DNA from 2 places in the Peribacillus sp. TH27 genome. Region 1 is predicted to be linked to the other one. Evidence: riboswitches for the same ligand, from Rfam matches in the RefSeq annotation. Region 1 holds a riboswitch; the other holds the start of a gene.
What was found. A riboswitch is a leader RNA that binds a small molecule or an ion and turns the genes downstream of it on or off. The one in region 1 is predicted to bind thiamine pyrophosphate.
Positions count from the first base shown of each region.

Region 1 (4,621 bases):
ACTTGGTATTCATTTCGGTACGATCCCCTGGGTCTCTCTAGTCTTAGCCATGACATTTGGGTTATACGGTCTGGCAAAAAAAATGATAAAGGCAGAATCAGCAATCGGACTGACACTCGAAACGATGATGGTAACCCCTCTTGCTCTAGGTTACTTGATATATTTGATGTTCCAATCCGAATCACAATTTTTAACCTCAGGGAGCACAAGCTTGCTGTTAGTTGGCGGTGGGATTGCCACGGCTCTACCGCTATTATATTTTGCAAAAGGGGCAGAAAAGATACCGTTATCGATGCTTGGCATTTTTCAGTATATTGCTCCAACCTTAACCTTGTTAATCGGGGTATTTGTCTATCATGAAAGTTTTACAAAAGCACATCTTTTAGCCTTTTTATTCATTTGGTCTGCCTTGGTGGTTTATACGCTTTCCATTACAAAATGGGGGAAGGCAGGGACACGTAGGTTTAAAGAAAAAAGAAACTTTGGTGCATAAAAAGAAAAAAACGCTTGAGGAAATCCATTTCCCAAGCGTTTTTTTTATAGTGATACACGTCACTCTGAAAAAAATTGTTAGTCAGTGTCGAGTTTCACAAGCTATTAAAATAAACGAAAAATGATTCAAAATCTATATCTTTAATAAGAGAAACGGTTAATCCTACGCTAGAAAAGTTCTCGAGCCTATTTCAGAAACAATTATATTGGATAGGCAGTCATGAAGCGACACGGAGTTATTACGGGGGATATTTGGCTTGAATTGACTATAGTGGGAACTATTTATGCTTACAATATGCTTTGTTAGGAACGCTGATATGATGGCATTCCACTTTCTATTGCTATTTAATTCATCGATGATTCCTTGTTGATTGGTAATCCCAATCCCATGGCCATAAAAGAGGTTTTCTCCAAGGAATATCGCATTTTCCCCTTGCCATTCTGGAGTGCTCGGGTCGTAATCTGGGTTTTTGAAGTAAACACAGTCGCCTGGTACATAACCCGTCCCTTCATGAACTCGAAGAATCAAATTCTGCGGATAGTGCCAGTCATAAAGAGTAAGGCCTGAAAAAAGACGGTCAAAATTCTTAGGACCAACCGTATCTAAAACAGCTTTTAAAAAAACAATGACTATCGCTGTCCCGCATTCGAAAGCGTAAAGACTTCCGTTAATGAAAATATCCTCAAGTGCCAGATGAGGGGGTACGCTTGGTTTAAGCTCAAATGCTCCATCTTTTGTAAGTCGCCAATATTGTTCATTGCATACAGAATCCTCGAGTATTGTAAATTCAGGATTACTCTTATCTAACGAAACGGCAGCTTTATTGACTTGCAGCCTCATCTCTATATCGAATTTAAGATCTTCCATTGTCTTATATACAAAAATATTCGGATATTTCCACATTAATTGGAGAATTTCTAATGCTTTTTCAGATATTATACCTGGTTGGATTTGACTGACATCTAACCATTTTTGATTAATTTTTATCATAATCATATCCACCTCTTGGTCACAAAATTAAATGATTAATTCAAGTAGTTCAAGAACTATCTACAGTGTAATAATAATTATTATATGAGTTGCTGAACAATACTGATCAAATTTTATTCCTATTACTGAGGATGATCAGAATGGCCCATCGTTAGAAGAAGCAAATTAGTATTCCCTTTTCTGTATGAATTGATATAATGAGAGAGAAAAGTTCATATGTGCAAGAAATGTAGGGGAGCCGGTATTGCTGGCTGAGATTGCGTCCTTAAGATGCTGACTCTTTGAACCTGATCTGGATGATGCCAGCGGAGGGAACATATTATGACTGACTTTCTGTTTTGTATGTTAACGTCCGAATTCATCCTCGGGCGTTTTTGTTTTTTAATCTATTATTTGGATGGGGACTGGCACCCAATAAAGTTTCGGCATATGGACCTTATATAATGTGTAGGAGGAAAAATAGTGAATAAATTATTGCCACTGATAACTTTGTTATTCCTTTTAGCTGGATGTGGTGCTGGCGGCACTACTGAAAAGGAAGAAGCAGGTAAAAATGAAGACAATAAAGAATTAAAAAAGGTTTCGGTTGTTCTCGATTGGACACCGAATACAAACCATACAGGATTGTATGTAGCGAAGGAAAAAGGGTATTTTAAAGAACAAGGCCTGGATGTAGAAATTATCATGCCAGGTGAGGCAGGAGCTGATAAGCTTGTGGCTTCAGGGAAATCAGAATTTGGCGTGAGCTACCAGGAGGGCATTACACAGGCTCGTGTGCAAGGCGTGCCGATTGTTTCGTTAGCGGCTGTCATCCAGCATAATACCTCAGGATTCGCTTCTCCTGTGGCTAAAAATATTAAAACACCTAAGGATTTTGAAGGGAAAACGTATGGTGGCTGGGGGTCTCCAGTTGAAAAGGCTATCATCGAATCTCTCATGACAAAAGATAATGCGGATGTAAATAAAGTGGAAATAGTAAATACAGGCGACTCGGATTTTTTCACTTCAGTGAAAAGAGATATTGATTTCGCTTGGATTTATTATGGATGGACAGGTATTGAGGCTGAATTGCGAAATGAAAAGCTGAATATGGTTTACTTAACTGATTACTCAGATAAGCTCGATTACTATACGCCTGTTTTGACCACAAATGAAAAGATGATTAAAGAGGATCCAGATACTGTTAAAGCGTTCGTAGAGGCAACTTCGAAAGGGTACCAGTTTGCGATTAAGAATCCTGATGATGCGGCAGACATTTTAATCAAGGCTGCACCAGATCTAGATAAAAAGCTAGTGAAGAAAAGCCAGAAGTGGCTTGCATCTAAGTATCAGGATGATGCTCCTAGATGGGGTGAACAAAAGCTTGAAATTTGGAAGAATTATAGTGAGTGGATGACTGAAAATAATCTTCTTGAAGGTGATTTCGATCCTGAGAAAGCATTTACCAATGAATTTTTACCACAATAGGAGGAACTACAATGGCAAACTCATTAATTAGTATACAAATTATTCCTAAAGGGGAAAATGTCATCCCCTTAGTCGATGAAGCGATCAAAATCATCGATGAATCAGGTGTCAAGTACGAGGTGCACCCGCTTGAAACAACAATGGAAGGTGAGCTTTCTGAGCTTCTGGCCGTTATAGAAAAAATGAATGTGAGAATGATTGAAATAGGTTCGCCGAATGTCATTTCCCAAGTGAAAATATTGTACCAGCCTAGCGGAATCACGATGGATACGTTAACGGAGAAATATCGGCCATGAGCGGAAGAAAGATTTGGAAGAAGGGGGCTCCCTTCTTTCTTTTATTATTGTTGCTAATAGTGTGGGAGTTAGCAACAGGCTTATTAAAGGTTGAAAAATGGCTACTTCCTGCTCCATCAGCCATTTTTATCGAGGGAATAGAGTCGTTTCATAGCCTTTTTGGACACCTTATATCAACTACTAACCTTGCATTATCTGGTTTTTTTATTGGAAGCTGTATTGGCTTAGTAATTGCTGCTCTCTTACACCTTTTTCCTGGTGTAAAAGATGCGGTTTATCCGCTTCTCATTCTATCACAAAATATTCCTATCATCGTTTTGGCGCCGCTTCTAGTCATCTGGTTTGGCTTTGGTATGCTGCCGAAGCTGATTGTGATTTCTCTCGTATGTTTTTTCCCTCTCGCTGTTGCTTCATTGGACGGTTTTCGCCAGACTCCTTATGAACTTAAGCATTATTTCAAGATGATGGGAGCAGGGAAAATGCAACTATTTTGGAAGCTAGAACTTCCTCACTCGATTCCGTTCATTTTCTCTGGACTGAAAATTTCGGCCACTTACAGTGTAATGGGGGCGGTTATTTCGGAGTGGCTTGGGGCTAAATCGGGGATAGGTGTTTATATGACGCTCGCATCCTCTTCATTTAGGACAGATCGGGTGTTTGTTTCCATTTTTATCATTATGGGACTGAGTCTTCTCTTTTTTGGAATCATTACCATACTTGAAAGATACTTTGTTTCATGGAAGAGAAAGGAGGGTGAAAAGGATGAAGCTGCAAATTAAAGATGTCTCCTATTCTTTCGATGGTAAACAGAATATTTTAGAGAATATAAATTTCTATGTGGATGATGGAGAGTTTGTAACCATCCTTGGGCCATCTGGCAGTGGGAAAAGTACATTGTTTCACCTAATCGGGGGCATTTTGAAGCCGCATCATGGCATCATTTCACTGGACAGTAAAAAAATAAATGGCTTAAAGGGTCATATAAGCTATATGCCTCAGCAGCCATCCCTTTTACCTTGGAGAACGGTATTAGAAAATGTTTTGCTAGGAAGCGAGCTTTCGGGGGTTAAAGATAAAGAAATGGCAAAAGCTCTATTGATGAAAGCCGGATTAGAAGAGTACGAGAAAGCATATCCGCACGAATTATCTGGCGGCATGAAGCAAAGAGCTGCGTTTATTCGAAGTATTTTAAGTCCACAGGAATTGATGTGCTTGGACGAACCCTTTTCTGCCTTGGATGAACTGACAAGATTGCAAATGCAAAAATGGCTGATGTCTGTTTGGGAAGAAAATCGGAGGTCGGTGCTTTTTGTTACGCATAGCATTGATGAAGCGGTTTTCCTTTCCGATAGAATATACGTGTTATCAGCAAAAC
Region 1 covers NZ_JAEKEV010000002.1:4,548,467-4,553,087, forward strand. Annotated here, with positions in the region: gene rarD (EamA family transporter RarD) at 1-493, shown strand, start outside; gene JFU24_RS23230 (protein-glutamine gamma-glutamyltransferase) at 656-1,483, opposite strand; TPP riboswitch at 1,705-1,814, shown strand; gene JFU24_RS23235 (ABC transporter substrate-binding protein) at 1,946-2,950, shown strand; gene JFU24_RS23240 (thiamine-binding protein) at 2,962-3,246, shown strand; gene JFU24_RS23245 (ABC transporter permease) at 3,243-4,025, shown strand; gene JFU24_RS23250 (ABC transporter ATP-binding protein) at 4,009-4,621, shown strand, end outside.

Region 2 (4,621 bases), 2.3 Mb from region 1:
ACTTATAAAAGAGAAAGGTAATGCCGAGGGTATCTATGGAACTTTCTCAAAGTCTGATTCGGTGCTTATGAAAAATAAGGAAAAAGGATGGTTAGTCCTTTTTCTCCTTAATACTTATAAAACTGAATAATCCCAAGGAGCATTAAAGTCTTATTGATTTGCAATTTTTCTACTTACTAGAATACCAAGAATCCAAAGTTATTTAATCGAGAAATCCCTACCATTGCAGACTCTCAATTAAGTGGCACTTTGTGCATTCTTGTAAATAATCATTTTTTACAAATTCATGATTACAATTTTCCCGAAAAATACTCAGCTCTTTTTTAAGCTGATCCAGCTGATTTTCCAACTGTTTTATTTCAACTTTAATCTGGATTACTCGATTCATCGAATTCTCCTTTTCGTCCATATTATTGATAGATTTTTCCGTCTGTGTTTCTAAATTCATTCGCTTTTTCTTTCAAGCCTTCATCAATTACAGACTCAAAACCAAGCCCTTTTTCTTTAGCTAAATCACGAATATCTTGTGAGATTCTCATGCTGCAGAATTTAGGACCGCACATTGAACAAAAGTGAGCTGTTTTGGCACCCTCAGCAGGCAGAGTTTCATCGTGATATTCAACGGCTCTTTCAGGATCGAGCGATAGATTAAACTGATCTCTCCAACGAAATTCGAATCTTGCTTTTGAAAGGGCATCATCTCGTTTTTGAGCATTTGGATGGCCTTTTGCTAGGTCAGCGGCATGGGCTGCAATTTTATACGTAATAACCCCTATTCGAACATCCTCTTTATTTGGAAGACCAAGGTGCTCTTTCGGTGTCACATAACAAAGCATCGCAGTTCCAAACCAGCCAATCATGGCAGCCCCAATCGCAGAAGTAATATGATCGTAGCCAGGAGCTATATCAGTTGTTAGGGGTCCCAATGTATAGAATGGGGCTTCTTGACAAACTTCCAGTTGCTTATCCATATTTTCTTTAATTAAATGCATTGGAACGTGACCGGGCCCCTCAACCATAACTTGTACATCATGTTTCCAAGCAATCTTTGTTAGTTCACCCAATGTTTCCAATTCCGCAAATTGCGCCTCGTCGTTTGCATCTGCAATAGATCCAGGACGAAGTCCATCTCCTAATGAGAAAGATACATCATATGCTTTCATGATTTCACAGATTTCTTCAAAATGAGTATAGAGGAAGCTTTCTTCATGATGAGCCAGACACCATTGAGCCATAATAGAACCCCCACGGGAAACAATTCCCGTCATCCGCTTTGCTGTTAATGGGATATATCGCAGAAGCACACCAGCATGTATGGTAAAGTAATCAACACCTTGCTCAGCCTGCTCAATTAAAGTATCCCGAAAAACCTCCCATGTTAAATTTTCAGCGACTCCATCTACTTTTTCAAGCGCTTGATAAATCGGTACTGTTCCAACAGGTACAGGCGAATTTCTAATAATCCATTCACGGGTTGTGTGTATATTTTTTCCGGTAGAGAGATCCATGATGTTATCGGCTCCCCAGCGAGTGGCCCAAGTCATTTTTTCTACTTCATTTTCGATGGATGAACTAACCGCTGAATTCCCAATATTCGCATTTATTTTCACATGAAAATTACGTCCGATAATCATCGGCTCACTTTCAGGATGGTTAATATTAGCCGGTATAATGGCCCGCCCGCTAGCTACTTCATCTCGTACAAACTCAGCGGAAACACTTTCTCTAATCGAAATAAACTCCATTTCTGGGGTAATGATACCTTTACGAGCATAATGGAGTTGGGTTATGTTTCTCCCCTTCTTTGCACGCAAAGGATTTCTTATCAATCCCGGAAAAACTTCTGCTTTGGAATGAGACTCAACTTTTTTATACCCATTATCTTCTGGTTTTATTTTACGCCCCACATACTCTTCAACGTCTTCCCGTTCAAGAACCCAGTTGCGTCTAATAGGGTCAAGACCTTTACGAATATCAATAGAATACTCAGAATCCGTATAGAAACCGCTAGTATCATATACGCGTAGAGGTAAATTTTCCTCTTCACCAAATGCTCCTGTTGTGGGACTTAGTTTAATTTCACGCATAGGAACTTTTATATCAGGTCTAGACCCCTCTACATAAACTTTTTTACTTCCTGCAAAATTGGACATAATTGAAACGTTCATGTCATTTACTGAATTACTCATGATTTCATTTCTCCTTTTTAAGTTAGATTAAAAAGGACAAAATCCAATCCATTTTCGCACGAAAAAGCCAGGTCTCATATTTAAGACCCGGCTAAAGTTAGTATGACTACAGAAATGACCAAATTACATGTCATTGAATAGTAGATTCTAACTTCCCCACGCTGGTATGAACCAGATCAGGTCCTGAGGGTTAAGAAGCTTTAACGCGCTTCTCTCTCAGCCCAACTTTTATTGGACACCCCTAGTCTGAATAATATTAATTATTACATGGTAACTATATACCATCCATTTTGGTTTGTAAATAAATTCAAAGTCCTATTATTTTAATGCCATGTTTTGAATTAAATAAAATCCCCTCCAAGTTAAGTTTTTTTGAACTTACTACTTGAAGGGGATATATCCGTTATTTATTTAGACTCTCAAGGATAGGAAAAAGCTCCTCTAAATGCGTAATTTCATAATTAGGGATGACTTCATTCCGTTCCTTATCATGACGGTTTATCCAAACCGATTTAATGCCTGCACGTGATGCACCAAGGATATCCGTCATTAAATTGTCGCCGACCATTAATACTTCATGCTTATCAAGCTCCATGATTTCTAATGCATGCTCGAAAATAGAAGCATCCGGTTTCCCACGTCCAAACGCGCCGGAAATAACGATTTGATCGAAATAAGGAACTAACTCAGGCGTGATTTCAAGCTTCGTATTTTGAAGCTCAGGCGAACCATTCGTCAGCAATAACAATTTGTACTTCCCTTTTAACTCATCTAACACCTGGAATGTTTCTTCATAAATAAATGGTTTTTTCCGTCTCTCAGCAGGGAAACGTTCTGCTAGCTCAAGACCAAATGCCGGGTCATCTATCCCTAATGCCTTCAAGCCTCTTGTCCATGCCTCTTTCCGATAAGCTGGTACAATCTCGGCCATCTTACGGAATTCATCATGATCATCTTGAAAATTACCCCAAAGTCCTTCAAACGGGTTGATACCGATCATTTGCGTAAATTCATATGTATCATAAGAAGAATAAAGCTCACGTGCTTCTTTCCGTACCGCTTCCTCAAACTCGTCAACATTCAAATCATATTTCGCCTTTGCCAATTCGCATGTCGCTATAAAAGCCTCTTTCACACTCTTCTGATCCCAAAGTAACGTATCATCTAAATCAAAAAAAACTGCCTTTACCAAAATGCTCACCCTCTTTTCCCTACCATTGAATTCGAAAAAATTACACTATTACAATAATAAACCACAACCATTAGAAAAAGAATAACTATCGGTAAAATGCCTTCATCTTTCTTTGAAATATCAAAAGGCTTACCCTATTTGCTCATGAAAACTTAAAAAAGTTCACATGCGAGTTTTTCCTTATTTTCTTTCGAACACATACAACTTTCCATTACTAGCAATCTTAAACTTTGGACCTGCGAATCCCCGTCGGATCAGCTCTTTCCTCATATATACCATGAGAGCAGCATGACTCACAATCAAAACATCCTGCTCTCCTTTTGCGAGAAGCTCGTCCAATACTTTATTGATCCGTTTCTCAGCAATCTTAATCTCCGCTCTCGTCTGCTTGTTAACTACCGAGCAACAGCGAATCCAAATGGCCCAAAGTATGAATGGCAGCTTCACCTTCCCGTTAAGAGGTGGAGATGGTATTTCCCGAAGTTCCTCCATCTGATTAACCTCACCAGGATAGATATGCTCAGCCGTCTTCACTGCTCTCGACATATCGCTGCAATAACATCTCTTCCATTCCACATCGTCCAATAAAGTTGTCCCATAAATAATATCTGCTGCATCATAATCCTTAAACCATTGATTCATATCATCCGCCGTCACATATTTTCCAGTTGGGAATTCATGTGCCACCTTAAAGTGTCGTACTAAACCAATTTTCATTTTTTTCTCCTCTTTAACTTTTGAAATAAAAAATTCACTTTCTAATTGATCCACCTACTTATATAATAGATAATGTAAAAATTATACAAAGGTGGTAATTGAATGCTATTCAAGAATTTCACTAAGATTGTCCTTGCTGTCGCATTAACTTTTACATGCATCTCTTTTTTACTGATAAAAATCGACTCAGTCTCAGCAGCCACTACAGAAAATGCCACGGTAAATACGAAGGGTTCCCCTTTAACTGTTAGAAGTGGCCCCAGCACCAGCTATAAAAAAGTAGGATCGTTGGAGAAAGGGAAAGCCGTAACCGTTTATTCGAAAACAAAATCCGGCTGGTCGGAAATTCGGTACAATGGAAAAAAAGCCTATGTATCTACAAAATATTTAAAATTCAGCAATGTGAAGATAACCAAGAAAAAATATAAAAATATCAGTGACTTGTCGTATCCGCAAGTATCAGGACTTAAAAGTAAAGCAGCTCAGGATAAAATTAATCAGGTGTTAACTAAGCATGCCAAGG
Region 2 covers NZ_JAEKEV010000002.1:2,291,068-2,295,688, forward strand. Annotated here, with positions in the region: gene JFU24_RS12490 (hypothetical protein) at 218-388, opposite strand; gene thiC (phosphomethylpyrimidine synthase ThiC) at 411-2,192, opposite strand; TPP riboswitch at 2,326-2,442, opposite strand; gene JFU24_RS12500 (HAD family hydrolase) at 2,593-3,381, opposite strand; gene JFU24_RS12505 (histidine phosphatase family protein) at 3,562-4,098, opposite strand; gene JFU24_RS12510 (PdaC/SigV domain-containing protein) at 4,201-4,621, shown strand, end outside.
Region 2: another riboswitch for thiamine pyrophosphate. It lies ahead of thiC (phosphomethylpyrimidine synthase ThiC); the one in region 1 lies ahead of JFU24_RS23235 (ABC transporter substrate-binding protein).